Regions from separate parts of the Streptomyces sp. Sge12 genome, predicted to be linked through region 1. Evidence: predicted binding sites of a transcription regulator. Region 1 holds the regulator's gene; the other holds the start of a gene.
What was found. The regulator HrcA, encoded in region 1, represses chaperone genes, less so after heat shock. The targets are predictions, from matches to a motif close to TTNGCACTCNGNNNNNCNGAGTGCNAA.
Positions count from the first base shown of each region.

Region 2: the regulator HrcA is predicted to act here: its motif matches at 7,113-7,139, upstream of groES (co-chaperone GroES).

Region 1 covers NZ_CP020555.1:5,280,493-5,289,254, forward strand. Annotated here, with positions in the region: gene lepA (translation elongation factor 4) at 1-1,236, shown strand, start outside; gene B6R96_RS23595 (AMP-dependent synthetase/ligase) at 1,471-3,363, shown strand; gene hemW (radical SAM family heme chaperone HemW) at 3,543-4,775, shown strand; gene B6R96_RS23605 (DUF3097 domain-containing protein) at 4,860-5,657, opposite strand; gene B6R96_RS23610 (MBL fold metallo-hydrolase) at 5,686-6,411, opposite strand; gene hrcA (heat-inducible transcriptional repressor HrcA) at 6,560-7,576, shown strand; gene dnaJ (molecular chaperone DnaJ) at 7,577-8,713, shown strand.
Region 2 covers NZ_CP020555.1:3,350,562-3,359,323, forward strand. Annotated here, with positions in the region: gene B6R96_RS14595 (response regulator transcription factor) at 100-711, opposite strand; gene B6R96_RS14600 (WhiB family transcriptional regulator) at 1,091-1,417, shown strand; gene B6R96_RS14605 (LysR family transcriptional regulator) at 1,560-2,459, opposite strand; gene B6R96_RS14610 (MOSC domain-containing protein) at 2,550-3,236, shown strand; gene B6R96_RS14615 (SDR family NAD(P)-dependent oxidoreductase) at 3,268-4,041, shown strand; gene B6R96_RS14620 (ester cyclase) at 4,153-4,848, shown strand; gene groL (chaperonin GroEL) at 4,917-6,548, opposite strand; gene groES (co-chaperone GroES) at 6,661-6,969, opposite strand; gene B6R96_RS14635 (response regulator transcription factor) at 7,953-8,633, shown strand; gene B6R96_RS38645 (sensor histidine kinase) at 8,626-8,762, shown strand, end outside.

The DNA.
Region 1 (8,762 bases):
CGCGCCATGATCTTCGACTCGGTCTACGACTCGTACCGCGGCGTCGTGACGTACGTGCGTGTGGTCGACGGCCAGCTCAACAAGCGCGAGCGCATCCGGATGATGTCCACCGGCGCCACCCACGAGCTGCTGGAGATCGGTGTCTCCTCCCCGGAGATGACCCCCTCCGACGGCATCGGCGTCGGCGAGGTGGGCTACATCATCACCGGCGTGAAGGACGTCCGTCAGTCCAAGGTCGGTGACACCATCACCAGCCTGCACAACGGCGCGACCGAGGCCCTCGGCGGCTACAAGGACCCGCGCCCGATGGTCTTCTCCGGTCTCTACCCGCTCGACGGCTCGGACTACCCGGACCTGCGCGAGGCCCTGGACAAGCTCCAGCTCAACGACGCCGCCCTGGTCTACGAGCCGGAGACCTCGGCCGCGCTCGGCTTCGGCTTCCGCGTCGGCTTCCTCGGCCTGCTCCACCTGGACGTGGTCCGTGAGCGCCTGGAGCGCGAGTTCGGCCTCGACCTGATCGCCACCGCGCCCAACGTGGTCTACCGCGTGGTCATGGAGGACGGCAAGGAAGTCACCGTCACCAACCCGAGCGAGTTCCCCGAGGGCAAGATCTCGGACGTGTTCGAGCCGGTCGTGCGCGCCACCGTGCTCGCACCCACCGAGTTCATCGGCGCCATCATGGAGCTCTGCCAGCAGCGCCGCGGCACCCTGCTCGGCATGGACTACCTCTCCGAGGACCGGGTCGAGATCCGCTACACCCTCCCGCTCGCGGAGATCGTCTTCGACTTCTTCGACCAGCTGAAGTCCAAGACGCGCGGCTACGCCTCCCTGGACTACGAACCCACGGGCGAGCAGTCCGGCAGCCTGGTCAAGGTCGACATCCTGCTGCACGGCGACAAGGTCGACGCCTTCTCCGCCGTCACGCACAAGGACGCGGCCTACGCCTACGGTGTGCGCCTCGTCGCCAAGCTGCGCGAGCTCATCCCCAGGCAGGCCTTCGAGGTGCCGATCCAGGCCGCGATCGGCTCCCGCGTCATCGCCCGCGAGACCATCCGCGCCATCCGCAAGGACGTCCTCGCCAAGTGCTACGGCGGTGACATCTCCCGTAAGCGGAAGCTGCTGGAGAAGCAGAAGGAAGGCAAGAAGCGGATGAAGATGGTCGGCTCCGTGGAGGTCCCGCAGGAGGCCTTCATCGCCGTCCTCTCCAGCGACGAGTCCGGCGGCAAGAAGAAGTAGCAGCCCCGCCGCCACCCGACGCAGACAGGCCCCCGCACTCCGGTGCGGGGGCCTGTTTCGTTATGAAGCGGCCGCTCGCGGGCTCTTACGCGCGCGGCAGCGGCGCTCTAGTCTGATCACTGCCCGACGGTTACTCGCCAGTTTAAAAAGTCAACGGTTGCAAACCCGCCAGTCCCAAGCGCCCCCAGCGCCCCACGCCCACGCACTGCCGCGTGGAACGGTCCGGAGGATGTCGTGAGCGACACACAGACCTATCTCGAGAACCGCCCGCCCACCGTGGCGGTGCTCTTCCTTGAGCGCGTCGCAGCGACGCCGAACGACGAGGCCTACCGGTACCCGGTGCCCGCGGCCGACGGCCGGGGCGGCCCAGACGACTGGAAATCACTCAGCTGGGGCCAGGCGGCCGAGCGGGTGTTCGCCATCGCGGCCGGCCTGATCTCCCTCGGCCTGGAAACGGAGCAGCGCGTCGCGCTCGCCTCCGAGACCCGGGTCGACTGGATCCTCTCCGACCTCGGCGTGATGTGTGCCGGCGGCGCGGTCACCACGATCTACCCCAGCACCAACGCGGACGAGTCGGCCTTCATCCTCTCGGACTCCGAGAGCCGGGTGCTGATCGCCGAGAACGCGAAGCAGCTGGCGAAGGCGCGCGAGCGCCGCACCGACCTGCCGCACCTCGAACACGTCGTGGTCCTCGAGGCCGCCGACGCGGTCGCGGCCGAGGGCGACCCCGAGGGCTGGGTGCTCTCCCTCGCCGAGCTGGAGGCGCGCGGCAAGGAGTACCTCGCCAAGCACCCCGAGGCCGTCGACGAGCGGATCGCGGCCATCACCTCCGACCAGCTCGCCACCCTCATCTACACCTCCGGCACGACCGGCCGCCCCAAGGGCGTACGGCTGCCGCACGACAACTGGTCGTACCTGGCCAAGGCCATGACGGCCACCGGGCTCATCGGCAAGGACGACGTCCAGTACCTGTGGCTGCCGCTGGCCCACGTATTCGGCAAGGTACTGACCTCCGGGCAGATCGAGGCCGGGCACGTGACCGCCGTCGACGGCCGGATCGACAAGATCATCGAGAACCTGCCGGTCGTGCAGCCCACCTACATGGCGGCCGTCCCGCGCATCTTCGAGAAGGTCTACAACGGCGTGGCCGCCAAGGCCCGGGCCGCCGGCGGCGCCAAGTACAAGATCTTCCAGTGGTCGGCGGGCGTCGCCCGCGAGTACGCGAAGGTCACGCAGGACAACTTCCGCCGCACCGGCCAGGCGACCGCCCCCTTCGGCCTCACCACCAAACACAAGATCGCCGACGCGCTCGTCTACTCCAAGCTGCGCGAGGCCTTCGGCGGCAAGCTGCGCGCCGCCGTCTCCGGCGCCTCCGCCCTGGCCCCCGAGATCGGCTTCTTCTTCTCCGGCGCCGGCGTGCACATCCTGGAGGGCTACGGCCTGACCGAGTCCAGCGCCGCCTCCTTCGTCAACCCGGGCGAGGCCTACCGCACCGGCACGGTCGGCAAGCCGCTCCCCGGCACCGAGGTGCGCATCGCCGACGACGGCGAGGTCCTGCTGCGCGGCCCCGGCATCATGCAGGGCTACCACGGTCAGCCGGACAAGACCGCCGAGGTCCTGGAGTCCGACGGCTGGCTGCACACGGGCGACATCGGCGAACTGTCGGCCGACGGCTACCTGCGCATCACCGACCGCAAGAAGGACCTGATCAAGACCTCGGGCGGCAAGTACGTCGCCCCGGCGGAGATCGAGGGCCAGTTCAAGGCGATCTGCCCGTACGTGTCCACGATCGTCGTGCACGGCGCGGACCGTAACTTCTGCTCCGCCCTGATCGCCCTCGACGAGCCGTCCATCCTCACCTGGGCCGCCGACAACGGGCTGGAGGGCAAGACCTACGGACAGGTCCTGGCGGCGCCGGAGACCAACCGCCTGATCGAGACCTACGTCCAGACCCTCAACGAGGGGCTCCAGCGCTGGCAGACGGTCAAGAAGTTCCGGCTGCTGCCGCGCGACCTCGACGTCGAGCACGGCGACCTCACGCCCAGCCTGAAGCTGAAGCGGCCGGTGGTCGAGCGTGAGTTCAAGCACCTGATCGAGGAGATGTACGAGGGGTCGCGCGAGGCGTAACGCCTGCCGCGGGCTCGGCGGGGGCGGGGCGGTCTCCCGCCCCGCCGGGCCCCCCGTCCCGCGCGCCCTTCCCGGGGCTACGCCCCGGACCCCGCGCCTCAAACGCCGGCGGGGCTGGAGTGGGGCGGGAGTGGTGCCGGGCGGGGCTGACCATGGGCGGGGTGCGGGATGATGGGGGTATGCCTTCCGCACTCCCCGACGGTGAACCCATGCCCGAAGACGGCTCGCTGCCGTCGCATGCCCTGGCGGGCGCGGGGGAGCGGCCGCTCGGTTTCTACCTGCACGTCCCCTACTGCGCCACGCGCTGCGGCTACTGCGACTTCAACACCTACACGGCCACCGAGCTGCGGGGCACCGGCGGTGTGCTCGCCTCCCGGGAGAACTACGCCGACACCCTGATCGACGAGGTCAGGCTCGCGCGGAAGGTGCTCGGCGACGACCCCCGCCAGGTCCGGACCGTCTTCGTCGGCGGCGGTACGCCCACGCTGCTGCCCGCCGCCGACCTCGTACGCATGCTCGCGGCGATCCGGGACGAATTCGGCCTCGCCGAGGACGCCGAGATCACCACGGAGGCCAATCCGGAGTCGGTGGACCCGGCGTACCTCGCCGAGCTGCGCGCCGGGGGCTTCAACCGGGTCTCCTTCGGCATGCAGAGCGCCAAGCAGCACGTCCTGAAGGTGCTCGACCGCACCCACACCCCCGGCCGGCCCGAGGCGTGCGTCGCGGAGGCACGGGCGGCGGGCTTCGAGCACGTCAACCTCGACCTGATCTACGGGACCCCGGGGGAGTCGGACGAGGACTGGCGCGCGACGCTCGCGGCGGCGCTCGGGGCCGGGCCGGACCACATCAGCGCCTACGCGCTGATCGTCGAGGAGGGCACGCAGCTGGCGCGGCGGATCCGCCGGGGCGAGGTCCCGATGACGGACGACGACGTCCACGCCGACCGGTACCTGATCGCGGACTCGGTGATGGCCGAGGCCGGCTACTCCTGGTACGAGGTCTCCAACTGGGCCACCTCGGAGGCCGGCCGCTGCCTGCACAACGAGCTGTACTGGCGCGGCGCCGACTGGTGGGGCGCCGGGCCGGGCGCGCACTCGCACGTGGGCGGGGTGCGGTGGTGGAACGTGAAGCACCCGGGTGCGTACGCCGCGGCGCTGGCGGAGGGGCGGTCGCCCGGGGCGGGACGCGAGCTCCTGTCGGCGGAGGACCGGCGGGTGGAGCGGATCCTGCTGGAGCTGCGGCTGGTCGACGGCGTGCCGTTGCCGCTGCTCGCTCCGGCCGGGCTGGCGGCGTCGCGGAGGGCGCTGGCGGACGGGCTGCTGGAGCCGGGGCCGTACGAGGGCGGGCGTGCGGTGCTGACCCTGCGGGGGCGGTTGCTGGCCGATGCGGTGGTGCGGGACCTGGTGGACTGACCCGCGCGGGCGGGCCGGCCGCCGGGGGCGCTGCCCCCGGACCCCCGCGCCTCAAACGCCGGCGGGGCTGGAGGGCGGGGGCGGTCAGGTTGTGACGTGGTCGATGAGGTGTTCCACCGAGCCCAGGAGGGTGGATTCCAGGTCGCGGTACGAGGTGACCCGGGACAGGATGTGCTGCCAGGCGGCCCCGGTGTTCTCCGGCCAGCCCAGGGCCCGGCAGACGCCCGTCTTCCAGTCCTGACCGGGCGGGATCACCGGCCACGCGGGGATGCCCAGTGCGGACGGCTTCACCGCCTGCCAGACGTCCACGTACGGGTGGCCCACGATCAGGACGTGCGGGGAGGTCACCGACGCCGCGATGCGGGACTCCTTCGAGCCCGGGACGAGGTGGTCGACCAGGATGCCGAGGCGGGCGTCCTCGGCCGGGGCGAAGTCGGCGACGATGGCCGGGAGGTCGTCGATGCCCTCCAGGTACTCGACCACCACGCCCTCGATCCGCAGGTCGTCGCCCCAGACCCGCTCCACCAGCTCGGCGTCGTGCCGGCCCTCGACGTAGATCCGGCCCGCCCGGGCCACCCGCGCCCGCGCCCCGGGGACGGCCAGTGAGCCCGAGGCCGTCAGGCGCGGCGCCGCGGGGCCGCGCGCCGGCCGGACCAGGGTGACCACCTCGCCGTCCAGCAGGAACCCCCGCGGCTCCATCGGGAACACCCGCCGCTTGCCGAAGCGGTCCTCCAGCGTCACCGTGCCCGCCTCGCAGGCCACCACCGCGCCGCAGAAGTCCGTACCGGCGACCTCGACCACGAGGTCGCGGTCCGCCGCCACCTCCGGCACGGCCGTGGGTCGCTTCCACTGGGGGGTCAGGTCGGGGGAGTACTCGCGCATCCGGCCGACAGTAGGAGAGCCGCGCGCGTCACGCCTCCGACACGCCGAAACGGGCCGCCAGTGTGGCGCGTTGCGCACGGACGAAGTCCGCCCCGACCACCGCTCCGTGACCCGGCACGTACAGTGCGTCGTCCCCGCCCAGCGACAGCAGCCGGTCCAGGGCCGCGGGCCACTGCCCGGGCACGGCGTCCGGGCCCGCCATGGGTTCCCCCGACTCCTCGACCAGGTCCCCGCAGAAGACCACCTCGCGCTCGCCCGGTACGAAGACGGCCAGGTCGTGCCCGCTGTGCCCGGGCCCCACATTGGCCAGCAGCACCTGTACGCCGCCCAGTTCCAGCGTCCACTCGCCCGACACCGGGTGCCGGGGCAGCACCAGCAGGTCCACCGCCTCCGCCGCCTCCGCCTCCGCGAGCCCGTGGCGGACCGCGTCCTCGCGCAGCTCCTCGCGTTCCGCCGCCAGCAGCGAGTCCAGCCCGACCGCCCCGAACACCTCGGCGCCCGAGAAGGCGGCCCCGCCCAGGACGTGATCGAAATGGCCGTGCGTGAATGCGATATGGGTCACGTGCCGGCCCGTCAGCCGCTCCGCCTCGGCCCGCACCTCGGCGCCCTCGCGCAGGCACGAGCCGGGGTCGATCAGGAGCACGGAATCCTCGCCCACCACAAGCCCCACGGTGCAGTCCCACACCGGCAGCCGCCGACGGCCGGCCCGTCCGGTCAGCCGTTCCCACCCACACTCTTCCCAACGCACGTCCATGCGGCGACGCTACCCTGGCGGGCCTCCCTTGCCAGGGGCTTACCGCCCGGCCGTACACTGAGCGGGGGCTCTCTGGCACTCGAACGATCAGAGTGCCAACGAACACGGCAGAACACGGCAACGGACCAGAGCTGGAGGTGTGCGCGCGATGCTCAGCGAACGCAGACTCGAAGTGCTGCGCGCCATCGTCCAGGACTACGTCGGGACGGAGGAGCCGGTCGGCTCCAAGGCGCTCACCGAGCGGCACCGGCTCGGCGTCTCGCCCGCCACCGTGCGCAACGACATGGCCGTGCTGGAGGAGGAGGGCTACATCGCCCAGCCCCACACCAGCGCCGGCCGGATCCCCACCGACAAGGGCTATCGCCTCTTCGTCGACAAGCTGGCGGGGGTCAAGCCGCTGTCGTCGCCCGAGCGCCGGGCCATCCAGAACTTCCTCGACGGCGCCGTCGACCTCGACGACGTGGTCGGCCGCACGGTGCGGCTGCTCGCGCAGCTCACCCGGCAGGTCGCCGTCGTCCAGTACCCGAGCCTGACCCGGTCGACCGTCCGGCACGTGGAGCTGCTCTCGATGGCTCCCGCGCGCCTGATGCTCGTACTGATCACGGACACCGGGCGGGTCGAGCAGCGGCTCATCGACTGCCCGAGCCCCTTCGGCGAGACCTCTCTCGCGGACCTGCGGGCCCGGCTCAACAGCCGGGTCGTCGGGCGGCGCTTCACCGATGTGCCCCCGCTGGTTCAGGACCTCCCCGAATCCTTCGAGGCCGAGGACCGCGGCACCGTCTCCACGGTGCTCGCGACCCTCCTCGAAACCCTGGTCGAGGAGGCCGAGGAGCGGCTGATGATCGGCGGTACCGCCAATCTCACCCGCTTCGGACACGATTTTCCCCTGACGATCAGGCCGGTGCTCGAAGCGCTGGAGGAGCAGGTCGTGCTCCTCAAGCTGCTGGGCGAGGCCAATGAGTCGGGAATGGCCGTACGGATCGGGCATGAGAACGCCTACGAGGGACTGAACTCCACGTCGGTCGTCTCGGTCGGTTACGGTTCGGGCGGCGAAGCAGTCGCCAAACTCGGCGTGGTCGGACCGACCCGCATGGACTACCCCGGAACGATGGGAGCGGTACGCGCAGTGGCACGTTACGTCGGACAGATCCTGGCGGAGTCGTAAGTGGCCACGGACTACTACGCCGTTCTCGGCGTGCGCCGCGACGCATCGCAGGACGAGATCAAGAAGGCCTTCCGGCGCCTCGCGCGTGAACTCCACCCGGATGTGAATCCGGACCCGAAGACGCAGGAGCGCTTCAAGGAGATCAACGCGGCCTACGAGGTGCTGTCGGACCCGCAGAAGAAGCAGGTCTACGACCTCGGCGGCGACCCGCTGTCCTCCTCGGGCGGCGGCGGCGCGGGCGGCTTCGGAGCGGGTGGCTTCGGCAACTTCTCGGACATCATGGACGCCTTCTTCGGCCAGGCCTCGCAGCGCGGCCCGCGCTCGCGGACCCGCCGCGGCCAGGACGCCATGATCCGTCTGGACCTGGAGCTGGACGAGGCGGCCTTCGGGACCACCAAGGACATCCAGGTCGACACGGCCGTGGTCTGCAACACCTGCTCCGGTGAGGGCGCCGCTCCCGGCACCTCGGCGCAGACGTGTGACATGTGCCGCGGTCGCGGTGAGGTCTCGCAGGTCACCCGGTCCTTCCTGGGCCAGGTCATGACCTCGCGCCCCTGCCCGCAGTGCCAGGGCTTCGGCACCGTGGTCCCGACCCCGTGCCACGAGTGCGCGGGCGACGGCCGGGTCCGCTCCCGCCGCAGCCTCACGGTCAAGATCCCGGCCGGTGTCGAGAACGGCACCCGGATCCAGCTCGCGGGCGAGGGCGAGGTCGGCCCCGGCGGCGGCCCCGCCGGTGACCTGTACGTGGAGATCCACGAGCTGGCGCACCCGACCTTCCAGCGGCGCGGGGACGACCTGCACTGCACGGTGACCATCCCGATGACGGCGGCCGCACTGGGCACCAAATGCCCGCTGGAGACGCTCGACGGGCTGGAGGAGATCGACATCCGGCCCGGCACCGGGTCCGGCCAGGCGATCCCGCTGCACGGCCGCGGCGTGACCCACCTGCGCGGTGGCGGACGCGGCGACCTGATCGTCCACGTCGAGGTCACCACCCCGGGCAAGCTGGACGCGCAGCAGGAGGACCTGCTCCGCCAGCTCGCGAAGCTGCGCGGCGAGGAGCGGCCGATGGGCCAGTTCGCGCCGGGTCAGCAGGGGCTGTTCAGCCGCCTGAAGGACGCGTTCAACGGTCGCTGACCGACCGCGCACCACCGTCACGAGCCCGGCCCGGGGATTCCCCGGCCGG
Region 2 (8,762 bases), 1.9 Mb from region 1:
AGGGCGGCGCGCCGCCCCGTCCGCGGGTGGCGGACGGGACCGCTCGCGACGATCCACGGCCTGCGGCGGACCGGGCCGCTCCCGGCCCGGACCGAGGGGTCAGCGGACCAGACCCCAGCGGAATCCGAGCGCCACGGCGTGCGCCCGGTCCGAGGCACCGAGCTTCTTGAACAGCCGGCGGGCGTGCGTCTTGACCGTGTCCTCGGAGAGGAAGAGCTCGCGCCCGATCTCCGCATTGGACCGGCCGTGGCTCATGCCCTCCAGGACCTGGATCTCGCGCGCGGTGAGCGTGGGCGCGGCGCCCATCTCGGCCGAGCGGAGCCGGCGCGGGGCCAGTCGCCAGGTCGGGTCGGCGAGGGCCTGGGTGACCGTGGCCCGCAGTTCGGCGCGCGAGGCGTCCTTGTGCAGGTAGCCACGGGCGCCGGCGGCGACCGCGAGGGCCACGCCGTCCAGGTCCTCGGCGACCGTCAGCATGATGATGCGGGCGCCGGGGTCGGCCGAGAGCAGCCGACGGACCGTCTCCACACCGCCCAGCCCGGGCATCCGTACATCCATCAGAATCAGGTCGGAGCGGTCGGCGCCCCAGCGGCGGAGGACTTCCTCGCCGTTGGCAGCCGTCGTCACACGCTCGACGCCGGGCACGGTGGCAACCGCGCGACGGAGCGCCTCTCGGGCAAGCGGGGAGTCGTCGCAGACGAGGACGGATGTCATGACCGCCCTCCGCAGCTGCTGATGCGCGTCACCTTGAGCCTCCAGGCTGGTACGTATCGTCACCTGTGCGGTCGATGCTCCCGGACACCTGTCCGAGAACTTGTTGGTTCAACCGCCTTCGCACTCTCAACGATGGTCACTCGAAAGAGTTACGGGTCGGACGGACACCTTCAGCACTCTACGTGAGGAAGCGATCACGGCGTTGGAGGCGCGGGCCGGCTGTCCTCCATCTGGAGCTATGCCCTATTTGGCGGCTTTCCTTCCGTTTGGCACGTGTCTGAGGCTAGATTCCCAATGAGTCATATTTACATCTACTCCGACAGTAGGTGTGGAGACATGGACCGTATCCGCCTCAGTACCGGCACCAAGAGGACTACCAATGGCAGATTTCTCCCGCCTCCCCGGACCGAACGCCGACCTCTGGGACTGGCAGCTCCTCGCTGCCTGCCGCGGGGTCGACAGCTCCCTCTTCTTCCATCCGGAAGGCGAGCGGGGCGCGGCCAGGAGCGCGCGCGAGGCCTCGGCTAAAGAGGTCTGCATGCGCTGCCCGGTGCGTTCGGAATGCGCCGCGCACGCACTCGCCGTCCGAGAGCCCTACGGGGTGTGGGGCGGCCTCACCGAGGACGAGCGCGAGGAACTGATGGGCCGCGCCCGGCACCGCCTGATCCCCGCGTCGAGTGCGATCGGACCGATCGCGCCGAACTGAGCGCCGACGAAACGTCAGAAGGAACGTTTCCTCGAATCACCGGCACCACCGGGCGTGTCGCCGCCCGGCCCGCGTTTCACTCGTTCGGCCCCACCGGGCCGTCCGATGTGCGCCCCCGGCCGCCGCCGGGGGCGGACGCGGGTCAGCGCGCGGCCGCCCGTTCCAGCTCCGCCAGGGTCGCGGCCACGGCCGGCACCCGGGCCAGGTCGGGCAGGGTCAGCGCGACGACCTCCCGCTCGACCGCCGGCTCCACGGCCACCGTGCTCACGCCCTTGGCCCGTACGGACTCCACCGCGAGCTCCGGCAGCACCGCCACGCCCAGCCCGGCGCCGACCAGACCGACCACCGCCGGATAGTCGTCGGTGGCGAAGTCGATGCGCGGGGTGAAGCCCACGCCCTCGCACACCTCCACCAAGTGGCGGCGGCAGCGCGGACAGCCCGCGATCCAGGGTTCGTCCGCCAGTTCCGCCATGCCCACGCGCTCCGCGCCGGCCAGCCGGTGCCCCTGCGGAACCAGCCCGACGAGCCGGTCCGTCAGCAGCGGCCGCACCACGAGGTCGTCCCACTCCGCGGCGGAATGGGCGGCGCCGCCGTAGCGGAAGGCCAGCGCCAGGTCGCAGTCCCCCTCGCGCAGCATCTCCACCGAACGCGGCGGCTCGGCCTCGACCAGCGAGATACGGGTCCCGGGGTGCTCGGCGCGCATCGCCGCGAGCGCGGTCGGCACCAGCGTGGAGCTGCCGCTGGGGAAGGACACGAGCCGCACCCGTCCCGCGCGCAGCCCGGCGATGGCCGCGACCTCCTCCTCGGCCGCGGTCAGCCCGGCCAGGATCCCCGCGGCATGGCGCACCAGGGCCTCACCGGCCTGGGTCAGCCGCATCTCGCGGCCGGTGCGGATGAGCAGCGGGGTGCCGGCGGACTGCTCCAGCGCCTTCATCTGCTGGGAGACGGCGGGCTGGGTGCAGCCGAGCTCGCGGGCGGCTGCGGAGAAGGACCCGGTCCCGGCGACAGCGCGCAGAACCCGGAGATGACGTGCCTCGATCACCACCCGAGCATAAGCCCTGCTTTGACTGCTGCGCGAATATCCCGGTGACGCTTTGGGATTGCTCGGCTAGCGTGTGGTCCCATGGGCTCCATGCATCTGATCTCCGTGAACCTCGGCCGCGCCACGGCCGTCGACTACTCCGACGCGGAGGGAGGGGTGACGGGCATAGGCAAGCGCCCCGTCCCCGGACCGGTCCGCGTCGTCGCCCCGGGCCCCAAGGCCACCGGCCTCGGCAGCGGACTGGAGGGCGACGCCGTCTGCGACCGCCGGCACCACGGCGGCGACCACCAGGCCGTCTACGCGTACGCCCGCGAGGACCTCGACCTGTGGGAGCGCAGCCTGGACCGGGAGCTGCCGGCCGGGATCTTCGGCGAGAACTTCACCACCTCCGGCATCGACCTGAACACCGCGCGGCTCGGCGACCGCTGGCGGGTCGGCGCGGACCTCGTCCTCGAGGTGGCCTCGGCCCGCATCCCGTGCCGGACCTTCCAGGGCGCCCTGGGTGAGGCCGGCTGGGTCAAGCGGTTCACGAAGGAGGCCCGGCCGGGTGCGTACCTCCGGGTGATCGAGGAGGGTTCGGTCTCCCCCGGCGACGCGATCGAGGTCATCCACCGGCCGGACCACGAGGTGACGGTGGAACTCTGGTTCCGCGCCTTCACCACCGAGCGGGCCCTGCTGCCGCTCACCCTGGCGGCGGGCGGGGCGATGGAGCCGGAGGCCCACGAGCGGGTTCGCCTGTACGTGGAGAAGTACGGGGCCGGGGCCGGGGCGAAGTAGCGCCGTCAGCGGGGGAAGCTAGGTTGCGCCTATGACGACTGCGTTGATTACGGGATCCACGGCGGGCATCGGCGCCGCTTTCGCCCGGCGGCTGGCCGCCCAGGGGCACAACCTGGTGCTGGTGGCGCGCGACACCAAGCGACTCGGCGAACAGGCCACCGAACTGCACGACCGGCACGGCATCGAGGCGGAGGTACTGGCCGCCGACCTCTCCACGGAGGAGGGCATCGCGGCGGTCGAGCGGCGCCTCGACGACCGCACGCACCCGGTGGACCTGCTGGTCAACAACGCGGGCTTCGGCAACAAAGGCCGCTACCTGGAAGTCTCCATGGCCGACGAGCTGACCATGCTGAAGGTGCACATCGAGGCGGTCCTGCGGCTGACCTCGGCGGCCACCGCGTCGATGCGCTCGCGCGGCCGCGGCGGCGTGATCAACGTGGCCTCGGTGGCCGCCTTCGTACCCCGCGGTACGTACGGGGCGAGCAAGGCCTGGGTCGTGCAGTTCACCCAGGGCGCGGCGCGGGACCTGGGCGGGTCCGGGGTGCGGCTGATGGCGCTGTGCCCCGGCTTCGTCCGGACGGAGTTCCACGAGCGGGCCGGAATGGGCACGGACAACATCCCGAGCTGGATGTGGCTGGACGCCGACAAGCTGGTGGCTTCGGCCCTGGCCGACCTGGCGCGGGGGAAAACGGTGTCGATCCCGGACCCGCGGTACAAGGCGCTGATGGGCGTGGTGAAGCTGACGCCGCGCGGACTGCTGGGCGGGGTGTCCTCGCGCACGGGCCGCAAGTACGGCCCCCAGTAGCCCCGGAGGCCACCCGGACGGGCCTCGTCACAAGCAGCCGATCGGGTGAAATCTCCCTAAACTGGACCTGTCCCATCCAGCGCGGGAGGCGACGCCATGACATTCGTACAAGTGATCGATTATGAGACCAGGCGGTTCGACGAGATGAACGCGCTCATCGACCGCTGGGCGGAGCAGAGCAGCGGCAGGCGCACGGCGACGCACACGATGATCGGCCAGGACCGCGAGGCCCGGAACCACTACGTGGACATGGTGGAGTTCCCCTCGTACGAGGAGGCCATGAAGAACTCCCATCTCCCCGAGACGGACCGCATGTTCCAGGAGATGGTGGCCCTCTGTGAGGGAATGCCGAAGTTCATGAACCTCGACGTCGTCCGCGACGAGCACCTCAACAAGCAGCTCGCCCGGCGGGTGTTCGAGGAAGCGGCCATGGGCGGCAACATGGGCGTCCTCGACGAGTGCTTCGCGACGAACTACATCGACCACGACGTCAGCAAGGCGGAGTCCACCGTCATCGGACGCGACGCCATGCGGTCGGACATGGAGACGTGGCGCGCCGCCTTCGACATGACCTTCGAGCCGCAGGCCATGCTGGCCGAGGGCGACATGGTCACGACGGTGTGGAACTGGCGCGGCACCCACAAGGGCACCTTCATGGGAGTCCCACCGACCGGGAAGACGTACGAGATGTCCGGGAGCACCACCTTCAGGTGCCTGGAGGGAGAGATCGTCGAGGGCTGGTGGCACTACAACACCGCGGCCCTGCAACGGCAGATGGGCGGATCGGGTTCCCCGTACGGAACCTGAGGCCCCATCACGGGGAAGGCCCCGCCCCGCGGCTGCGGAACGGGGCCTTCTCGGCGTGGTGCGTGCGATCAGTGGCTGTGGCCGTGACCGCCGTGGCCGTGACCGGCGTCGCCCTCGTCCTCCGCCGGCTTCTCGACGACCAGGGTCTCGGTCGTGAGCAGCAGGGAGGCGATGGAGGCGGCGTTCTCCAGCGCGGAACGGGTGACCTTCACCGGGTCGATGACGCCGGCCTTGACCAGGTCGCCGTACTCGCCGGTGGCGGCGTTGAAGCCCTGGCCCTTGTCGAGCTCGGCGACCTTCGAGGTGATGACGTAACCCTCGAGACCGGCGTTCTCGGCGATCCAGCGCAGCGGCTCGACGGCGGCGCGGCGCACGACCGCGACACCGGTGGCCTCGTCGCCCGACAGGCCGAGGTTGCCCTCGAGGACCTTCACGGCGTGGACGAGAGCGGAGCCACCGCCGGAGACGATGCCCTCCTCGACCGCGGCGCGGGTCGCCGAGATGGCGTCCTCGAGACGGTGCTTCTTCTCCTTGAGCTCCACCTCGGTGGCGGCGCCGACCTTGATGACGCAGACGCCACCGGCGAGCTTCGCCAGGCGCTCCTGCAGCTTCTCGCGGTCCCAGTCCGAGTCGGTCGACTCGATCTCGGCCTTGATCTGGTTGACGCGGCCGAGGACCTCTTCGTGGCTGCCGCCACCATCGACGATGGTGGTGTCGTCCTTGGAGATGGTCACGCGGCGGGCGGAGCCCAGTACGTCCAGACCGGCCTGGTCGAGCTTGAGGCCGACCTCCTCGGCGATGACGGTGGCACCGGTGAGGGTGGCCATGTCCTGGAGCATCGCCTTGCGGCGGTCACCGAAGCCGGGGGCCTTGACGGCCACCGCGTTGAAGGTGCCACGGATCTTGTTGACGACGAGGGTGGAGAGCGCCTCGCCCTCGACGTCCTCGGCGATGATCAGCAGCGGCTTCGAGGCGCCGGCCTGGATGACCTTCTCCAGCAGCGGCAGGAGGTCCTGGATCGAGGAGATCTTGCCCTGGTTGATCAGGATGTACGGGTCGTCGAGGACGGCCTCCATACGCTCCTGGTCCGAGACCATGTACGGCGAGAGGTAGCCCTTGTCGAAGGCCATGCCCTCGGTGAACTCCAGCTCCAGGCCGAAGGTGTTGGACTCCTCGACGGTGATGACACCGTCCTTGCCGACCTTGTCCATCGCCTCGGCGATGAGCTCGCCGACCTGCTGGTCCTGCGCGGAGAGCGCGGCCACGGCGGCGATGTCGGACTTGTCCTCGATCGGGCGGGCGGTCGCGAGGAGCTCCTCGGACACGGCCTTGACCGCGGCGTCGATGCCCTTCTTCAGGGCGGCCGGGGAAGCACCCGCGGCGACGTTGCGCAGACCCTCGCGGACCAGCGCCTGGGCCAGCACCGTGGCGGTGGTGGTGCCGTCACCCGCGATGTCGTTGGTCTTGGTCGCCACCTCCTTCACGAGCTGCGCGCCCAGGTTCTCGTACGGGTCGTCCAGCTCGACCTCGCGAGCGATGGTGACACCGTCGTTGGTGATGGTGGGGGCGCCGAACTTCTTGTCGATGACGACGTTGCGGCCCTTGGGGCCGATCGTCACCTTGACCGTGTCGGCAAGCTTGTTGACGCCGCGCTCGAGGGCGCGACGGGCGTCCTCGTCGAACTTCAGGATCTTCGCCATGGGAGCGGTTCAGCCCTCTCGAAAACTCGGGTTTAACGAGCTGCGCCCCTCGCCGCCCGGCAATCAGCGGGGTGACCAGGGGCGCAGCTCAAAGCAGTACTGATGAAGAGAATTACTTCTCGACGATCGCGAGCACGTCGCGAGCCGAGAGGACGAGGTACTCCTCGCCGCTGTACTTCACTTCGGTGCCGCCGTACTTGCTGTAGAGCACGATGTCGCCGACGGTGACGTCCAGCGGGAGACGCTGGCCGTCCTCGAAGCGACCCGGGCCCACCGCGAGGACGACGCCCTCCTGGGGCTTCTCCTTCGCGGTGTCCGGGATGACCAGGCCGGAAGCCGTGGTCTGCTCGGCGTCCAGCGGCTGGACCACAATGCGGTCCTCAAGCGGCTTGATGGCAACCTTGGAGCTGGTGGTCGTCACGATCCGACCTCCCCCTTCGGAGATCCGGGGTTAACTGTCTGAGGTGGCGACCAGGTCGATCCGTCGTCGCGGGTGCCGGATCTGCCTGTCGCTGTGTTGGCACTCACCAGGGGCGAGTGCCAGGTGCGAGACTATTCCGGCGATTAGCACTCGGTCAAGCGGAGTGCCAATTCCCGCCCCTCGGGCGTTGCGCGGCCCCCCTGCGGTACGCCGCCCCGCCGCTGCCCGGGGCTCCGCCCCGGCCCCCGCGCGGGTTGCCCTGCGGGCGGCTTGGCGGTGCCCCGCCCCGCCGTTGCACGGGGCTCCGCCCCGGACCCCGCGCCTCAAACGCCGGCGGGGCTTGATTTGGCGGATCTCGGGTGGGGCGGTGCCCCGCACGAGGATCTCCTCGGCTCGGCGCGCGCGGCGGCGTCATGGCCGTACGGCGGGGGTCGCGCCTCGTCCTGCGGGGACCCTCCTGCGTGTCCCCGCCCCACGGCAGGCTTCGGCTGTACGCGGGACCCGATTGGGGGGCAGGGCTTTCCCGGGGGTGTGTCGGCGGAGGGGAGTGGGGACGGGGCGGGGTGTCCCCGCAGGACGAGGCGCGACCCCCGCGTACGGCCGAGACATGCCCGCGCGCGCCGAGCCGAGGAGACACCCCGCCCCGGCCCCACGCACCGGCCCAGGCCGACCACCCCGCACCACCATCCCGGCCCGGCCACCCCGCTCACGAAGGCGCCGGCCCGCACCGTCCCGGCCATGCCGCTCACGAAGGCACGGGCCCGCACCACTCAGCCTCGCCGGCGTTTGAGGCGCGGGTCCGGGCAGAGCCCGGCACACGGCGCCGAGCCGGACATCGCACGGGCCGCCCGCAGGGCACCCGGCAGAGCCCGGCACACCGCCGCGAGCCGCACACCGCCGAGCCGCCCGCAGGGCACCCGGCACACCACCGCAAGCCGCACACCCGGCCGCGCCCCGGACGGGCGATATGTGAGGCTTGGGCCGTGCGCATTCTCGTAGTCGAAGACGAAGAAGGCCTCGCCGAGTCCCTGCGGCGCGGCCTCTCCGCCGACGGCCACCGCGTGGACATCGCCCACGACGGCCACCTCGGCATGGACCTCGCCCTCGCCGGCGGCCCGTACGACGTCGTCCTCCTCGACCTGATGCTCCCGGGTCCCAGCGGCCACGCGATCTGCACGAGGATGCGCGCCCACGGCGACACCACCCCCGTCCTGATGCTCACCGCCCGCGACGGCGAGTACGACGAGGCCGAGGGCCTGGATTCCGGCGCCGACGACTACCTCACCAAGCCGTTCTCCTTCGTCGTCCTGGCCGCCCGAATACGCGCACTGGCCCGCCGCGCCGGCGCTCCCGACCGCGGCACGCTCCAGGCCGGCGACCTCGTCCTGGATCCGCAGGGCCGCCGGTGCCGCCGCGGCGACCGGGACATCGAGCTCACCGCCCGCGAACTGGGCGTGCTCGCCTGCCTGATGGAGCAGCCGGGCCGGGCCGTCGCCAAGCAGGACATTCTGGACGAGGTCTGGGACTCCCCGCACGGTATCGACCCGAACATCGTCGAGGTGTACGTCTCCTCGCTGCGCAAGAAGATCGACGCCCCCTTCGGCCGCCGCTCGATCCGCACCGTCCACGGAACCGGCTACCGGCTGGCCCCCGACGGTGGTTAGCAGCATCCGGGCGCGCACCGCCGCCGCGGCGGCCCTGGCGATGGCCGCTGTCCTCGCCGCCGGGGGGCTGTGGCTGCACGCCCTGTTGCGGGCGAACCTCCTCGACAACACCACCGGCCGTGCCGAGCT